2 regions of the Pseudomonas sp. NPDC089752 genome follow, and region 2 is predicted to be linked to the other one. Evidence: riboswitches for the same ligand, from Rfam matches in the RefSeq annotation. Region 2 holds a riboswitch; the other holds the start of a gene.
The links. Region 2 has a riboswitch for cobalamin ahead of ACIPZF_RS19395 (ABC transporter substrate-binding protein). Riboswitches for the same ligand answer to the same signal wherever they lie in the genome.
Positions count from the first base shown of each region.

Region 1: it holds a riboswitch for cobalamin, as region 2 does, so the genes downstream of both, cobW (cobalamin biosynthesis protein CobW) here and ACIPZF_RS19395 (ABC transporter substrate-binding protein) in region 2, are expected to answer to the same signal.

Region 1 is NZ_JBIVGP010000015.1:75,458-82,799, forward strand. Features, by position in the region: gene ACIPZF_RS22090 (transporter substrate-binding domain-containing protein) at 1-81, opposite strand, end outside; gene ACIPZF_RS22095 (response regulator) at 93-707, opposite strand; gene ACIPZF_RS22100 (DUF1272 domain-containing protein) at 928-1,170, opposite strand; gene cobM (precorrin-4 C(11)-methyltransferase) at 1,237-1,989, opposite strand; gene ACIPZF_RS22110 (cobalamin biosynthesis protein) at 2,012-2,422, opposite strand; gene ACIPZF_RS22115 (CbtA family protein) at 2,422-3,132, opposite strand; gene ACIPZF_RS22120 (CbtB-domain containing protein) at 3,142-3,327, opposite strand; cobalamin riboswitch at 3,433-3,656, opposite strand; cobalamin riboswitch at 3,915-4,125, shown strand; gene cobW (cobalamin biosynthesis protein CobW) at 4,224-5,291, shown strand; gene cobN (cobaltochelatase subunit CobN) at 5,295-7,342, shown strand, end outside.
Region 2 is NZ_JBIVGP010000011.1:152,247-159,588, forward strand. Features, by position in the region: gene ACIPZF_RS19360 (hypothetical protein) at 1-9, opposite strand, end outside; gene ACIPZF_RS19365 (GNAT family N-acetyltransferase) at 141-641, shown strand; gene ACIPZF_RS19370 (hypothetical protein) at 746-1,048, shown strand; gene ACIPZF_RS19375 (OprD family porin) at 1,187-2,524, opposite strand; gene ACIPZF_RS19380 (pseudoazurin) at 2,521-2,955, opposite strand; gene ACIPZF_RS19385 (ABC transporter ATP-binding protein) at 2,973-3,761, opposite strand; gene ACIPZF_RS19390 (FecCD family ABC transporter permease) at 3,758-4,774, opposite strand; gene ACIPZF_RS19395 (ABC transporter substrate-binding protein) at 4,774-5,784, opposite strand; cobalamin riboswitch at 5,893-6,090, opposite strand; gene ACIPZF_RS19400 (DUF1624 domain-containing protein) at 6,119-7,279, opposite strand.

The sequences.
Region 1 (7,342 bases), on a different contig from region 2:
TGGTTCTGCATCGGCCAGGGTCATGGCAGGGCAGCAGGCCAGGCCGATGGCCAGGAGCAGGCCTGTCAGCGCGTGAATCATGGCAATCGCGCTCAGTTGACGTTGTTGCGCTTGGCCAGATCGACCATCTCCACCAGTGACTCGGTCTTGAGCTTGTCCATGATGCGGCCTCGGTAGGTGCTGATGGTCTTGGCGCTCAGGTTCATCTGGGAGCCGATATGCTTGTTGTTTTCACCGTTGGACAGCCGGCGAAGCACTTCCATTTCCCGGTTGGACAGGCTGCCCAGCCGAGTCGGCTCGCTGTCCAGCGTATTACTGTTGACTGCCATTTGCGGAAAGGTGGAGTACCCCTTGACCAAGGCTTTGATCGCAAAAATCAGGGCGTCGAGGTCTTCACTCTTGGTGACGAATGCGCCAATGCCGGCATCCAGGCAGCGACGTACATACAGGTCGGTGGCTTGGCCGGTCAATACCATGATCTTGGGGGCGTGTTCGAGCTGCTGCAGGCGCTTGATCACTTCCATGCCGTCCAGTCCAGGTAGGCCGATGTCCAGGACCACCACATCAGGTTGCAGCTTGCGAGCTACCTGAGCCACTTCGCTACCGTTGTCGACTTCACCAATGACTTGAAAGCGCTCGCGCTCAAGCAGCATGCGTACGGCAAATCGAACGGTAGAGTGGTCGTCGACGATCAGCACGGTTGTCATGAAGATAACTCCTGTCGGAATGTGGGCCAATTCCCTGAGCTAATCAGGAATACGTCTGCAAGATCTTTCTGCAGCGCAGCACGATACGACCATTCCGACGCCTTGGTAATGGCGAGTATAGATCTGTTGACTAATGATGTTGGCGTTGTTGAAAAATCCTACAAAAATGCCTGAAAACAGGCATCTTTGGATCGACTTCGATGTTATCTGCAATGATTGGTTACTTGCAGGCGGTGTGGGATTTCAGAACGCGCTGAGTAGAAGCGGGATTGTTGTGCAACGCCTGGCCGACGCGGGCGGGGCGTTGCAGCAGCTGGCCGGTACAATTGGGGCAGCGGCCGTGGAAGCGGGTTTCGGCACAAAGGCGGCAGAACGTGCATTCGAACGAGCAGATCAGCGCATCAGGGCTATCGCCCGGCAGATCAGCATTGCAGCATTCGCAATTAGGGCGTAGCGCCAGCATGGGCATGACTCCAGTCCGTGGTCAGGAACCTGGAGTCTGCTCCGGCCATTGGGCACTTGGCAACGGTTAGTCGGCTGGCCGATAGAGGTGTGCATGGCCGGCGCGATACAGGGCGGATGCGGCGAACGGCGCGTCTCCCAACACGTGGCCAACGAGGATCAAGGCGGTGCGACGAAAGCCCTTGGCGGCGACTTGCTCGACGATGTCGCCGAGGGTGCCGCGCACCCAGTCCTGGTCCGGCCAGGTCGCGCGGTGCACCACGGCCACAGGGCAGCCGCTGCCGTAATGGGGCAGGAGTTCGTCGACGATGCGTGCCAGGTGCTTGACCCCGAGGTGGATGGCCAAGGTGCTGCCATGCCGGGCAAGATCGCCCAGTTGTTCCCCGGCAGGCATCGGTGAGCTGTCGCCGTAACGGGTGAGGATGACGGTCTGCGCCACCTCGGGCAGGGTCAGCTCGCAGCCCAGCAAGGCGGCGCTGGCAGCGGTGGCCGTCACCCCAGGGATGATCTGGTAGTCGATACCCAGCTCGCGCAGGTGGCGGATCTGCTCGCCGATGGCTCCATACAAGCTGGGGTCGCCACTGTGCACGCGGGCCACGTCCTGGCCTTTTGCATGCGCTGTGCGCATGGCGTCGATGATCTGTTCCAGATGCAGTTCAGCACTGTTGATGAGCGTTTCGGCCTGGTGGCCTTCGAGTACAGCGGCGGGTACCAAGGAGCCGGCATAGATGATCACCGGGCATTGACGGATCAGGCGTTGCCCTTTGACCGTTATCAGCTCGGGGTCACCGGGGCCGGCGCCAATGAAGTAGACCGTCATGAAAAATCCTTGGATGTTGCGATTATTCGCCGCAGGCGAGGGCGAGGGTAGCGGCGCCGAGCGTTTGCCGTGGCACCCGCAGCTGGGTACTGCCGTGATTGAGCTGCGCCAGCGCCAGCGCCGTGCTCTCCGCAACGCCCCAGCAGCCACTGTGGGCAAAGGCTTGCGCGGAGCGATGGCTGAGCAAGGGCTCGAACGCCTGGAGCTGGTTGGCGTAGAAGATCACCAATGGCAGGTTGTGACGTTTGGCGAGTTGTAGCAGGCCAGGCTCGTCGGCTTTCAAGGCGATACTGGCGATGCCCTGCAAGGCTGACAGCGCCAGGCCATGGTTGTCCAGTGCTTGGCGCAGCAGGGTGTCGAGAATGTCCACCGGGCAGCCCCGGCGGCAACCGAAGCCGGCGTACAGCGCCAGCTGCGGTTGTTCGCTGGCCATCACGCCTGGCTGGAGCGGCGATACAGCCAGGCACTGAGCAGCCCCAGGGCCAGCCAGAAGGCGGCATTGGTCAGCCACGAAGCGATCTTGAACTGAGTTTCCAGGGCTTCGGGGGCCAGACTTGCGTGAACTTCGGGCTGTGGTGCGCCGATGACATGGGGCATCACCAGCAATACCACGCCCAGCGCCTTGAGCAGCCAGTGCCGGGCAAATACCAGCAGGGCCAGGCCGGCAGCTGTGCTGGCAGCAGTACCGATCCACCAACTCTGACGCAGGCCGAGGTCGGCGGCGGCAGTACCGGGCAGCTCGGGCGGCAGGCCCAGCGTGGGCGCCAGGCAGAACACGGCGAAGCCAGCCAGGCCCCAGAGCGCACCGGTGCCAACGCGGCCAGGCTCGCGCAGGCTGTAAAGGGCAGCGAGTATCAGTGCGAAGCCGACGGCGACGACCAGATTGCCACCGGTGGTGGAGAGGATGCGCTGCCAGCCGTCTTCTGGCGACCAGGCCTCTTCGCTGTGTTCATGCCCGGCGGCATGTTCATGGGCAACGGCTGCTTCACCGTCATGGCTGTGCTGCTCGACGGCAGGCGCCGCCGATTCGTAGGTTTCCGCCTGCAGAATCAACGGAGCCACCCAGAAACTTTGCAACAGGGTAAGCAGCAAGGCTGCAAGCAGGCCGCTGAACCCGGCGGTGCGGGCAATACGCTTGATCATGGGGCGGTCTCAGTGGCAGGGGAAGGCGGCGCTGTGGCGGGTGTCATGCGCGGCATTGTGCACGGCTTCGAGGTGCGAAAAACCGGCGAAGTAGACCAGGCACAGGCCCAGCAAGCTGGCGGCGGCGGCGATGACCACGCGCTGGCTGAGGGTGACGGGAGTGGCGATAGCGTGCTTGGTGCTGGTGATGGGCATGACGCGTTCCTCTGCTTTGCTTTTGTATGGGCAACGGGGCACAGGCGAGCGCGACAACCCCGGACCTCAAGGCCCAGGGGAATGCGACAGCGCCCGCCCACCGCGGGGTGTTCATGAACGCCAGGCCGGTCTCCGGGCTTGCGAGGAGGAGCAGGGCTCCTGATAAAGCGTCACCTTCCCATGCCGTACTGCGTGGCACAGTGGTCCAGACGTTTCACTCGCTTACCGTTGCGGGGGCAGCACCGGGTTTGTCGCGCCCTGGTGGGGGCCTGCGACGCACCGGTTTCCCGTTTCACCCCCGTGGGGGCACCTGAACGCGAGGTGTAAGGAGAGCACGGGGGAGGGTTTGCGTCAATTGGTTGGGGGCGGTGTGTTCGCTTGAGATTTGTATTGCCCTTGAGATCGAGCGCCGCCGCGCGGCGCATCGCGGATGAATCCGCTCCTACGGTCTACCCACGGCCATTTGTGGCAACGGCGGCCGTGGTGGCCTGTAGGAGCGGATTCATCCGCGATGCGCCGCGGGCGGCGCTCGATCTACAGACCAATACAAATCTCAAGCCATGAGTTGACCATCCCCACCCCCCCGCGTAGCCTTGCCGCTTCGAGGTTCTTCGGCCACGCCGAAGCTAAGACGGGAACGCGGTACAAGCCGCGGCTGCCCCCCGCAACTGTAAGCACCGAAACGGATCGACACAGCCACTGCGCCCAGACGCGGGAAGGCGTCATCCCGCCAGCCCTGTTCAAAGAGGGGCCGGAACGGTGCAAGCCAGGAGACCTGCCTCGCAACGTTTTCGACTTTCAACCGGGCGGGGTGATCCGGTGGCGAACGAGCCCGGCCATCTGGCCCGCGGCTTTCGTCCCGCATGCCCGCGCCATCCTGCCAAGGGCAACGCGACATGAAAACACTGGCCAAGCTCCCCGTCACCATCGTCACCGGCTTCCTCGGCTCGGGCAAGACCACCTTGCTCCGGCACATGCTCGACAACGCCCAGGGCCGCCGCATCGCAGTGATCGTCAACGAATTCGGCGAACTCGGCATCGACGGCGAAATCCTCAAGCAGTGCAGCATCGGCTGCACCGAGGAAGAGGCGAGCGGCCGCGTCTATGAGTTGGCCAACGGCTGCCTGTGCTGCACCGTGCAGGAAGAGTTCTTCCCGGTGATGCGCGAACTGGTGGCGCGCCGCAGCGACCTTGATCACATTCTCATCGAAACCAGCGGTCTGGCCCTGCCCAAACCGCTGGTGCAAGCTTTCCAGTGGCCGGAAATCCGCAACGCCTGCACCGTTGATGCGGTCATTACCGTCGTCGACAGCCCAGCCGTAGCCGCCGGCACCTTCGCCGCCTACCCGGACCAGGTCGATGCCCAGCGCAAGCTCGACCCCAACTTGGACCATGAATCGCCCCTGCATGAATTGTTCGCCGATCAGTTGGCCAGCGCCGACCTGGTGGTGCTGAACAAAGCCGACCTGATCGGCGCCGAGGGCCTGGCCAAAGTACGCGCTGAGGTTGCTGAAGAACTGCCGCCAGCGGTCAAGGTGATCGAAGCCAGCAGCGGGCGCTTGCCGCTGGAAGTGCTGCTGGGCGTGGGCGCCGAGTCGGAGGCGCACATCGATGGCCGCCGTACTCACCATGACTCGCACCACGACGGCGACGATCATGACGATCACGACCATGACGCCTTCGATTCCATTTCCATCGACCTGCCTGAAGCTGACGAAGCCCTGTTGCTCGATGCGCTGACCCAGTTGGTGGTGGAGTTCGGCATCCTGCGCGCCAAGGGCTTCGCGGCCATCCCCGGCAAGCCGATGCGCCTGCTGGTACAGGGTGTGGGCACCCGCTTCGACAAGCATTTCGACCGCGCCTGGCGCGCCGACGAGCCGCGCATCACCCGCCTGGTGCTGATTGGCCAGGACCTCGATGCCGCGCAACTGGAAGCGCGCCTGCGCCAAGCCCTGGGCGCCTGACCCATGCACCTGCTGCGGACCCAGCCCGGCGGCTTCGTGCCGGACGACAGCATCGCCGACCTCGGCCAGACGCCCGCCGAACTGGTGATCCTCTGCAGCGGCGATTCGCACCTGGCCCTGCTCGCCGAAACCGCCGAGCAACTGCCGGATGACTACCCCAGCCTGCGCCTGGCCAACCCCATGCAAGTGCAAAACCACGCCTCGGTCGACTTGTACGTCGACGAGGTCCTGCGCCATGCCAAGGTGATCCTGGTGTCGTTGCACGGCGGCGTCGGCTACTGGCGCTATGGGGTCGAGCAATTGGTCGAACTGGCCTCGCGCGGCGTACAGTTGATCCTGGTGCCCGGTGACGATCGTCCCGACCCCGAGCTGACCGGCCTTGGCACGGTCACGGGCGAGCCGGCCGAGCGCCTGTGGCATTACTTGCGCCAAGGTGGCAAGGCCAATGCCGTCAACCTGTTCAAGTGCCTGGCCAATCAGTGGCTGGGCCGCGATTACAGCTGGGATGCGCCGCAGCCATTGCCACGCACCTCGGTCTACCATCCGCACATCCCCGCAGCCGCCCTGGAGGACTGGTACGCCCAGTGGCACCCGGAACATCCGGTGGCGCCGCTGCTGTTCTACCGCTCGCACCTGCAGGCGGCCAACACCGCGTTCATAGACGTTTTCTGCGAACGGCTGCTGGCCGCTGGGCTCAACCCGTTGCCGATCGCCGTCGCCAGTCTCAAGGAAAGCGCCTGCCTGGAGCAGGTTGAAGGTTGGCTGGATGAAGTAGGCGCCGAGGTGCTGATCAACACGACAGGCTTTGCCCTGTCCAGCCCGGAATGTCCCAACCTGCGACCGTTCCGGCGCGACATCCCGGTGCTGCAGGCGATTTGCGCGCAGGACAACCAGCCCGGCTGGGAGGCCAGCGAGCAGGGCCTTGGTGCCCGCGACCTGGCCATGCACATTGCCCTGCCAGAACTGGATGGGCGCATCATCACGCGCCCGGTGAGCTTCAAGGACATGGCCTGGCGCAGTGAGCGCAGCCAGTCCGACGTGGTCTGCTACCGCGCCCATCCCGAGCGCATGGACTTCGTCGCCGAACTGGCACGGCGTTGGGTCGAGCTGGCGCGCCTGCCCAATGGGCAGAAACGCGTGGCGCTGGTGCTGGCCAACTACCCGACCCGTGATGGGCGCATCGGCAACGGCGTTGGGCTGGATACCCCTGCGGCGGCTCTGAATATCCTCAAAGCCCTGCAAGCCGAAGGCTACCCGCTGGCCGAACTGCCCAGCAGCGGCACGCAGCTGATTCATCAGCTGCTTGGCGGTGTCACCAACGATCTCGAACACCTCGACCAGCGCCCCTGCGCGCAGAGTCTGAGCATGGCGGATTACCAGGCCGCCTTCGACCGCCTGCCCGAAGCGAACCGCCAGGCTGTTCTGGAACGTTGGGGCCCGCCCGAGCAGGACCCGATGTACCGCAGCGGCCGTCTGATGGTCGCCGGCCTGCGTTTTGGCCTGACCTTCGTTGGTATCCAGCCGGCGCGTGGCTATCAAGTGGACCCCAGTGCCGTGTACCACGACCCGGACCTGGTGCCGCCACATGGCTACCTGGCGTTCCATTTCTGGCTGCGCCATGCCTACGCCGCCGATGCGGTCATCCATGTCGGCAAGCACGGCAACCTCGAATGGCTGCCCGGCAAGGGCGTCGGCCTGTCCGCCCAGTGCTGGCCCGATGCGCTGCTGGGCCCGCTGCCGAATATCTACCCGTTCATCGTCAACGACCCGGGCGAGGGGGCCCAGGCCAAGCGCCGCACCCAAGCGGTAATCATCGACCATCTGATGCCGCCGCTGACGCGTGCCGAAACCTACGGGCCACTGCGCCATCTGGAGCAACTGGCCGATGAATTCTACGAAGCGCAGATGCTCGACCCACGGCGCGCCCGGGAACTGCAGGGCGACATTCTTGACCTGGTGAAGGCCAACCACATCGACCGTGAACTGCAGCTGGAAGGCCAGTTGGATGATGCCGCCGTGTGGCTGCCGCGCCTGGATACCTACCTGTGCGA
Region 2 (7,342 bases):
GCGGGGCATGGGGTGGCCTTGGGCGCGCGATTCAGGTGGGGATTATAGCGAGGTCGGGACGATGCCCGCGAGCCATACCAGTACTAAGGAATGTGCTGTAGGGTAGGGGCCCCTTTTGCCTACGCCATGCTGACCGCCCCATGCCGAACTGGATCATCCAATCGCCCCGCCCTGAGGCCGTGGCCGAAGTCGTTGATTTCGTCGACAGCGCCCGCCGTGCGCTATTCCCCTTGCTCGCCAACTCGCCGTTGCCCAAAGACCTGAGCCATTTCGAGGCAACCTATCTGGACGGCGAGGGGCACTTTCTTGAAGCCCGTGATCGAGGCCGATTAGTCGCTGCCATCGGTTACCTGCCGTACGACCATCGCTTTTGCCAACTCGATTACCACGGCAAGCATGTAGTCGAAATCGTGCGGCTGTTCGTGCTCCCCGAATACCGCCGCCATGGATTGGCCGCCGCATTGTTTGCGTCGTTGCGTGAGCATGCTGTCGGGGCCGGCATCGAATGCCTGTACCTGCACACGCACCCATTTCTACCTGGGGCTATCCGGTTTTGGGAGCGGCAGGGGTTCGTGGTGACTGACGTTGAAGATAATCCAGTGTGGCGGACTACGCACATGGAACAGTGGCCAGCTGCGTAGGATTTTTCCTGTTGTTCAGTCGCTGGCGTGGACACCCGGTTCATTTTCAACAGCCGACCATTTCCTTACCTTAGGGTCTCTGACGATGATGAGAAGGAAATCACATGGCCCATCTGGCACTGTACAAACTGCAACTGCTCGATGAATTCGAGAGCCGAAACGACAACTGGAGCTTTGGCGATTTCGAGCGGCGGTTGAGCGAGGTATGGCCCAAGTCCTCCTATCACGATGCCAAGGGCATCATCAACGCGGCGCACCAGGAGCGTAAGTGGCCGAGGACGGTGAAGCGGTATCTGCTGACCAACTATCAGGTACATGGGAATGTCAGTTCGGAGTTCAACGATACCTTTGCTGATGTCGTGGCAGCGATGAGTGAGCAAGAGCGGCGAGATTGGGGGGTGGCTTAGCATTTCGGCCGGGTAGAGAACACTGCACGAGAGGGTGCCGCTTACTATGTGGGAGCGGGCTTGTCCCGCGAAACAGGCGCCGCGCAGGATGGCACGGGCTTCGCCCGTGTTCGCGGGGCAAGCCCGCTCCCACAGTTTTCAGAAACCGCCTGTCAACGGCCACTCCACCGCCAGGCGGATCTGATCCCCATCCAGCTCCGCCTGCGCCGTATCCCCGCGGTGCATGTTGTGCCTGATCGAGAACGTGGTCCCTTTCGCCTTGCCGCTCTGCACCACATACCGCGCCTCGAGGTCCCGCTCCCAGTGCTTGCCATCCTTGCCATACCCCAGGTACGCATACCCGCCAGTGGGGTCCACATGCGTCCCATCGATATCGAACCCGCGCACATACAGTGCCGTCAGGTTCAACCCCGGCACGCCATACGCACCCATGTTCAGGTCATACCGCGCCTGCCAGGACTTCTCGTTCGGCGCGTTGAAGTCGGACATCTGCACCGCGTTACCCAGGAAGATCGCGCCACGCGTCACGTAGTCGAACGGCGTGTTGCCATCCACCTGTTGCCAGCCGAGGCTGAAGCTGTGCGGGCCTTGGCTGTAGCGCGATACCAGGCTCCAGGTGGTGTTGTCGATGCGCCCGGACAGGGCCTTGCCGGTGTCGGTGGTGCGGTACAGGTTGAGGTCCAGGCTCAGGCTGCGGCGGTCGTCCAGAGCGTGGGTGATGGTGCTGCCGAGGTAGTGCTGGTTCCAGGTGTCTTCGTAGCGCGAGGTGTACAGGCTGCCACTGAACGCGGCGCTGGGGTTCCACACCACGCCGGCGAGGTCGAAGGTGTTGCCCTGGCGGCCGTTGGAGTAGTTGACCACGAAGCCTTGGTCATGGCTCGAAGCGTTGCGGTCGGTGCTTTCGTTGAAGTGCCCTGCCACCAGTTTGAGCTTGTCGATTTCGTTGCTGGTGAGGAAGAACCCCGTCGCGGTTTCAGGTAGCAGGCGGCTGTCGGAAGAACTGAACACCGGTGTCTTCACCCGCTGCTCACCATAAGACAGCACAGTGTTGGACAGGCGCAGCTTCAACGCCGCACCACCGCGGCTGTATTCGTTCTTCGGGTGGCCGTCGTTGTCCACGCCGAGCAAGCGCGCCTTGCCGGCGCGGCCGCCGCCACTGTCGAGCTGCACGCCAAGGTAGGCGTGGGCATCCACGCCCACTCCGATCAGGCCCTGGGTGAAGCCGGACTGGAACGTACCCATCAGACCGTAGGCCCATTCCTCCGCTAGGCCGTTGCGTTCGCTGCGCGGTTTGTAGGCATTGCGCGCAGCGCTGTTGCGCCCACCATGCTTGTAATCGCGCTGGTCGAACACCGTTCGGTTGAGGAGGCTCCAGGTGCTGTCTTCGATCAGGCCATTGCTTTGCGACTGCGCAGACTCGGCGAGCGCCAAGGGTGCGAGGCTAAGCAGCGGCAGGGCCAGCAGAATGCGACTCATTGTCCGGCCTCCAGCTGCTGCAGCTGGGTCGCGAAGCGCGCCTGTGCACGTGCCGGCAACCCCGCAGGTAGTGCGGTCGAATCGGTATCGCCGACCTGAATCAGCATCACCATACCCATCGCCAGGTGCGGAATGCACTGGATGCCGTACAGCCCTGGCACCGTGAAGGTCTGCTCGAACGGCTGATTCAGCTTGCTTTTGAACGCCTCGGCACCGGTTGGCAGTAAGCCCGGCACGCTGGCCGCGTTATGGCCGCTCTGGGTCGGCAGGAAGCGAACGGTGTCGCCCGCAGCGATGCGCAGGTGGTCAGGCTCGTAGACCATGGCGCCGGCCGTTCCGCGGTTGAGCATCTTCACTTCATGCACTTCGGCCTGGGCGGCGAAGGGCAGCAGGGCGCTGGCGAGCAGCAGGGCGGTGGAGCGCAACAGCATGACAGAGACTTCCATTTTCAAGGGGCGCGAAAGCGCAGGATGCGCGCGCCGTCGAAGGGGTCGGTGAGGTAGCGGGCGTGCACGCCGAAGGTGCTTAGCAGGCGTTCGGGAGTGAGGACTTCCAGCGGCTTGCCGAGCGCCACCAGGCGGCCTTGATCGAGCACCGCCACGCGGTCGCAGGTCAGTGCCTGGTTCAGGTCGTGCAAGGCCACCAGGGTGGTCACCGGCAGCGCCTGCACCTGCTGCAGCAAGCTCAGCTGGTGCTGGATGTCGAGGTGGTTGGTCGGCTCGTCCAGCAGCAATACTTGCGGGCGTTGGGCCAGGGCGCGGGCGATGTGTACGCGCTGGCGTTCTCCTCCGGACAGCGAACCCCAGATGCGCGTGCGCAGGTGCGCAGCATCGAGGTCGGCCAGGGCCTGTTCGACGATGGCGTGGTCGTCTTTGGAGAATGGTGCCAGGGCCGACAACCACGGCGTGCGGCCGAGGGCTACCGCGTCGAATACGCTGATCGCGTCGAGGGTATCCGCCTGTTGTTCGACCAGCGCCAAGGCCTGGGCAATACGCCGGCGTGGCAGGCGAGCGAGGGGCTCGCCGAGCAGCTGGACGCTGCCGCTGTGCGGTGTGCGTAAACCCGCCAGCAGCTTGAGCAGGGAGGATTTGCCCGAGCCATTCGGGCCGACGATGCCGAGTGTTTCACCGGCAACGACGCTCAGGTCGATATCACGCAGCACGCTGTTGCCCGACAGTTGCAGGCTCAGGCCCTTGCAGGCGAGGGGGGCGACGTGCAAGGGGGCCATGACAGTCATACGCGCCCCCTGCGGCTTACCAGAATCAAGGCGAATACGGGTGCACCGATCAATGCCGTGACGACACCCACCGGGATCACTTGCCCGGGTATCAACGTGCGCGACAGCATGTCGGCAGCGATCAGGAACAACGCACCGCCCAGGGCGCTGGCCGGCAGCAGGCGGCTATGGCCGGGACCCAGCAGCAGGCGCAGGGCGTGCGGAATCACCAGCCCGACAAAACCGATGGCGCCAACGATGGACACCATCACCGCCGTCACCAGCGCCGCGCAGCTGATCAGCAGCAACTGGCTGCGGCGCACCGGGATGCCCAGCGATGCCGCCGAATCGGCGCCGAAGGTGAAGGCGTCCAGCGTACGGCGGTGCCACAGGCACACCACCAGCCCGAACAGCGCCACCGGCACTGCCAGCCACACCGAAGGCCAACGCACGCCGCTGAGGTTGCCCAGCAGCCAGAACAGAATGCCGCGCGCCTGTTCGGCGGTGGCCGACTTGGTGATCAGGAAGGCGGTCAGGGCGTTGAACAGTTGCGAACCGGCGATGCCAGCCAGGATCACCTGGGCGTTGTTGCTGCTCGGGCCGGCGGCGCGCGCCAGCACCAACACCAGGCCGAAGGCCGCGACAGCGCCAACGAAGGCGCCGCCAGACATGCTCAGCGCCGCGCTGCCCAGGCCCAGCAGACCGACCAGCACAGCGCCTGTCGAGGCGCCGGCCGAAAGGCCCAGCAGATAGGGTTCGGCCAGTGGATTGCGCAGCAGCGCCTGCAGGATCACCCCACAGGTCGCCAGCCCAGCGCCGCAGGCCGCAGCGACCAGGGTGCGGGTCAGGCGGTAGTTCCAGATGATGCCGGCGTCGATCGGGTCGACCGGGTAACCGGCCTGCCAAAGATGATTGGCCAATACCTGGTACACAACGCGTAGCGACACCGTGGTTTCGCCAATCGCCGTGCCTGCCAGCAAGGCGGCGAGCAAGGCGATCAGGGCCAGGGCGGTGCAGGGCAGCAGACGCTTCATCACTGGGCCGCTTTACCGCTGGCGAAGGCCGTCGACAGGGTCTGCAGGCCACGGAACAGGCGGATGCCGGCCTGCATGGCGTCGGCGTCGAGGATGATGATGCGGTTGTTCTTCACCGCATCCATGTGCTGGGTGACCGGGTCGCTGTGGAGGAATTCGAGTTTCTTCTGGTAATCGTCGGCCGGGAAGCGGCGGCGGTCCATGCGGGCGATGATCAGCCAGGTCGGGTTGGCCTTGGCGAGGGTTTCCCAGCCCACGGTCGGCCATTCTTCGGTGGATTCGACCACGTTGCGCACACCCAGGGTACGCAGCATGAAGTCGGCGACACCTTGTTGTCCGGCGACGTAGGGGTCAATGTCCAGGTCGGCGCTGGAGAACCAGAACAGCGCTGAGGTATTGCTCAGATCCTTGCCGGCCAGTTGTTGCTTGGCAGCGTCCAGGCGGGCTTTGAGGTCGGCGTTCAGCGCCGCGCCACGGTCCTGCACGTCGAAGATTTCAGCTAGCTGGCTGACGCTTTTATAGATGCTGTCGACCTGGAAGGCCTGCAGGCGGGTGCCGTCGGCACCGACCAGGTTGTCCTTGCCTTCGCAGTCCGAGGGCAGCAGGTAGGTGGGAATCTTCAGTTCGTTGAATTGTTCGCGGGTGGCGACCACGCCCTGGGCGCCGACCATCCATTCGAACTGCACGGCCACCAACTGCGGGCGCTTGCCGACCACCGCTTCGAAGCTTGGGTCGTTGTCGGCCAGGCGCGGCACCTTGTCGTTCAGCGCCTTGTACTCGGGCAACACGTTGTTGAACCACAACGAAGTGCCGGCCAGCTTTTCGCCCAGGCCCAGCGCATAGAGCATTTCCGTGCCGGCCTGGCCGATGGTCACCGCGCGCTCGGGGGCCTGGGCGAAGGTTTGCGGCGCGCCGCAGTTGTCTACGGTGAGCGGGTAATGGGTGGCGGCGGCATGGGCCACACCGGTGAGGCTGAGGCCGGCGAGCAGTGTGGCGAAACGGGGCAGCATGGGGACGATCTCCTATCGGACAGTTCACGGAAGAACGCACGGACAGGCATCGCCGAGCCCCTGCAGCCGGCAGGGGCAACACTGATGGCCAATCCCGGACACCCCGCCGGTTGGTGAATGTAGGCCGGCAGGTCTCCTGACTGGTGCGTCGTCGTTCGGCTCCGGCCTTCCCGGACCTGAGATCCAGTGGCATTGATGAAGCGAACTCGGCACCTACAGTTGCGGGGGCAGTTCCCTTTGGCGCGCCACGGCGGCCTGGGATTCCCTATTATTTCCGTGGTGGAAACCGGCGGCCCGCATGGTAGACCATCAGACGCCGGGTGAAAACGTTGAATCAGAAGTACTTGAGCCAGGTGATGTCACGACGACGCGCCTTGAGCCGGGCGAACCATTGCACCGGCAGGTACAGCACCACTGCCAGCAGCACCGCACTCAGCCACACAGCGCCGATGCCATCGAAGCCGAAGTAGGCCCCGTGATTCAGGCCGAACAGGGCGACGCTGGCCAGGTACAGCAGCTTGAGCACGTACAGGTGCAGCAGGTAGAAGAACATCGGTGCCGCGCCAAATACCGCCAGGGCGCTGATCCAGCGAGCCTGCCCTGCGCGTTCGAAGGCGCGCAGCAACAGCAGGCCACAGCCCAGGGTCAGGGTGAGGAACAGCAGCGAAGGCGGGTATTTGGTGATATTGAAAAAGCTCATCAGCGTCTGCGTGAATGTCGGGTAGCCGCTCCACGGCGCTTCGCCGTAGCCGTTGAGCATGCGCAGCACGACGAAGCCCAGCAACGCGATCACGCCGGCCAGCAGCAGTCGATTCTGGCGTTTTTGCGCATCCTTGCCACGGGCAAACCATGGGCCAAGGCCATAGCCCAGGGCGATCACGCCAATCCAAGGCAGCACCGGGTAGGAAGTACGCAGGCGCAGGCTATCGGAAAATTCCAGCCAACCCCGATCATGCAAAATCGCCCACGGTACATGCATGGCCGACTCCACGCCGAAGTGCAGGCCATCGAGCAGGTTGTGGCCAGCGATGATCACGGCACCGACGGCCAGCAGAACAGGGCGCGGCAGCCACACCAGCAGCGACAGGGCGATCATGCTGACGCCGATGGCCCAGATCACCTGCAGGTAGATCACGCTGGGCGGCAGCTGGAAGGTCCAGGCGAAGTTGACCAGGGTGAGCTCCAGCACCACCAGGAACAGGCCGCGCTTGAACAGGAACGCCGAAACATCGCTGCGGCCCTGGTACTTCTCGCCGTACAGCCAGGCCGACAGGCCCGTGAGCAGCACGAACACCGGCGCGCACAGGTGGGCCAGGGTGCGGCTGGCGAACAGCGTCGGGTCGGTGGCGTCGATGGTCATCGGGTCGCTGACCTGGCGGTGGAGGAAGAACGTCTCGCGGACGTGGTCGAGCAGCATGAAGAGGATTACCAGACCGCGTAGGGCGTCGATGCTCTGTAGGCGCTGGGTGAGCAGGGTGGGGGTGGCGCTTGTCATGGAGAGTCGCAGGCAGGAATGAATGTCAAATGAAACGTTATCTTATAACTATTTCATTTGAGT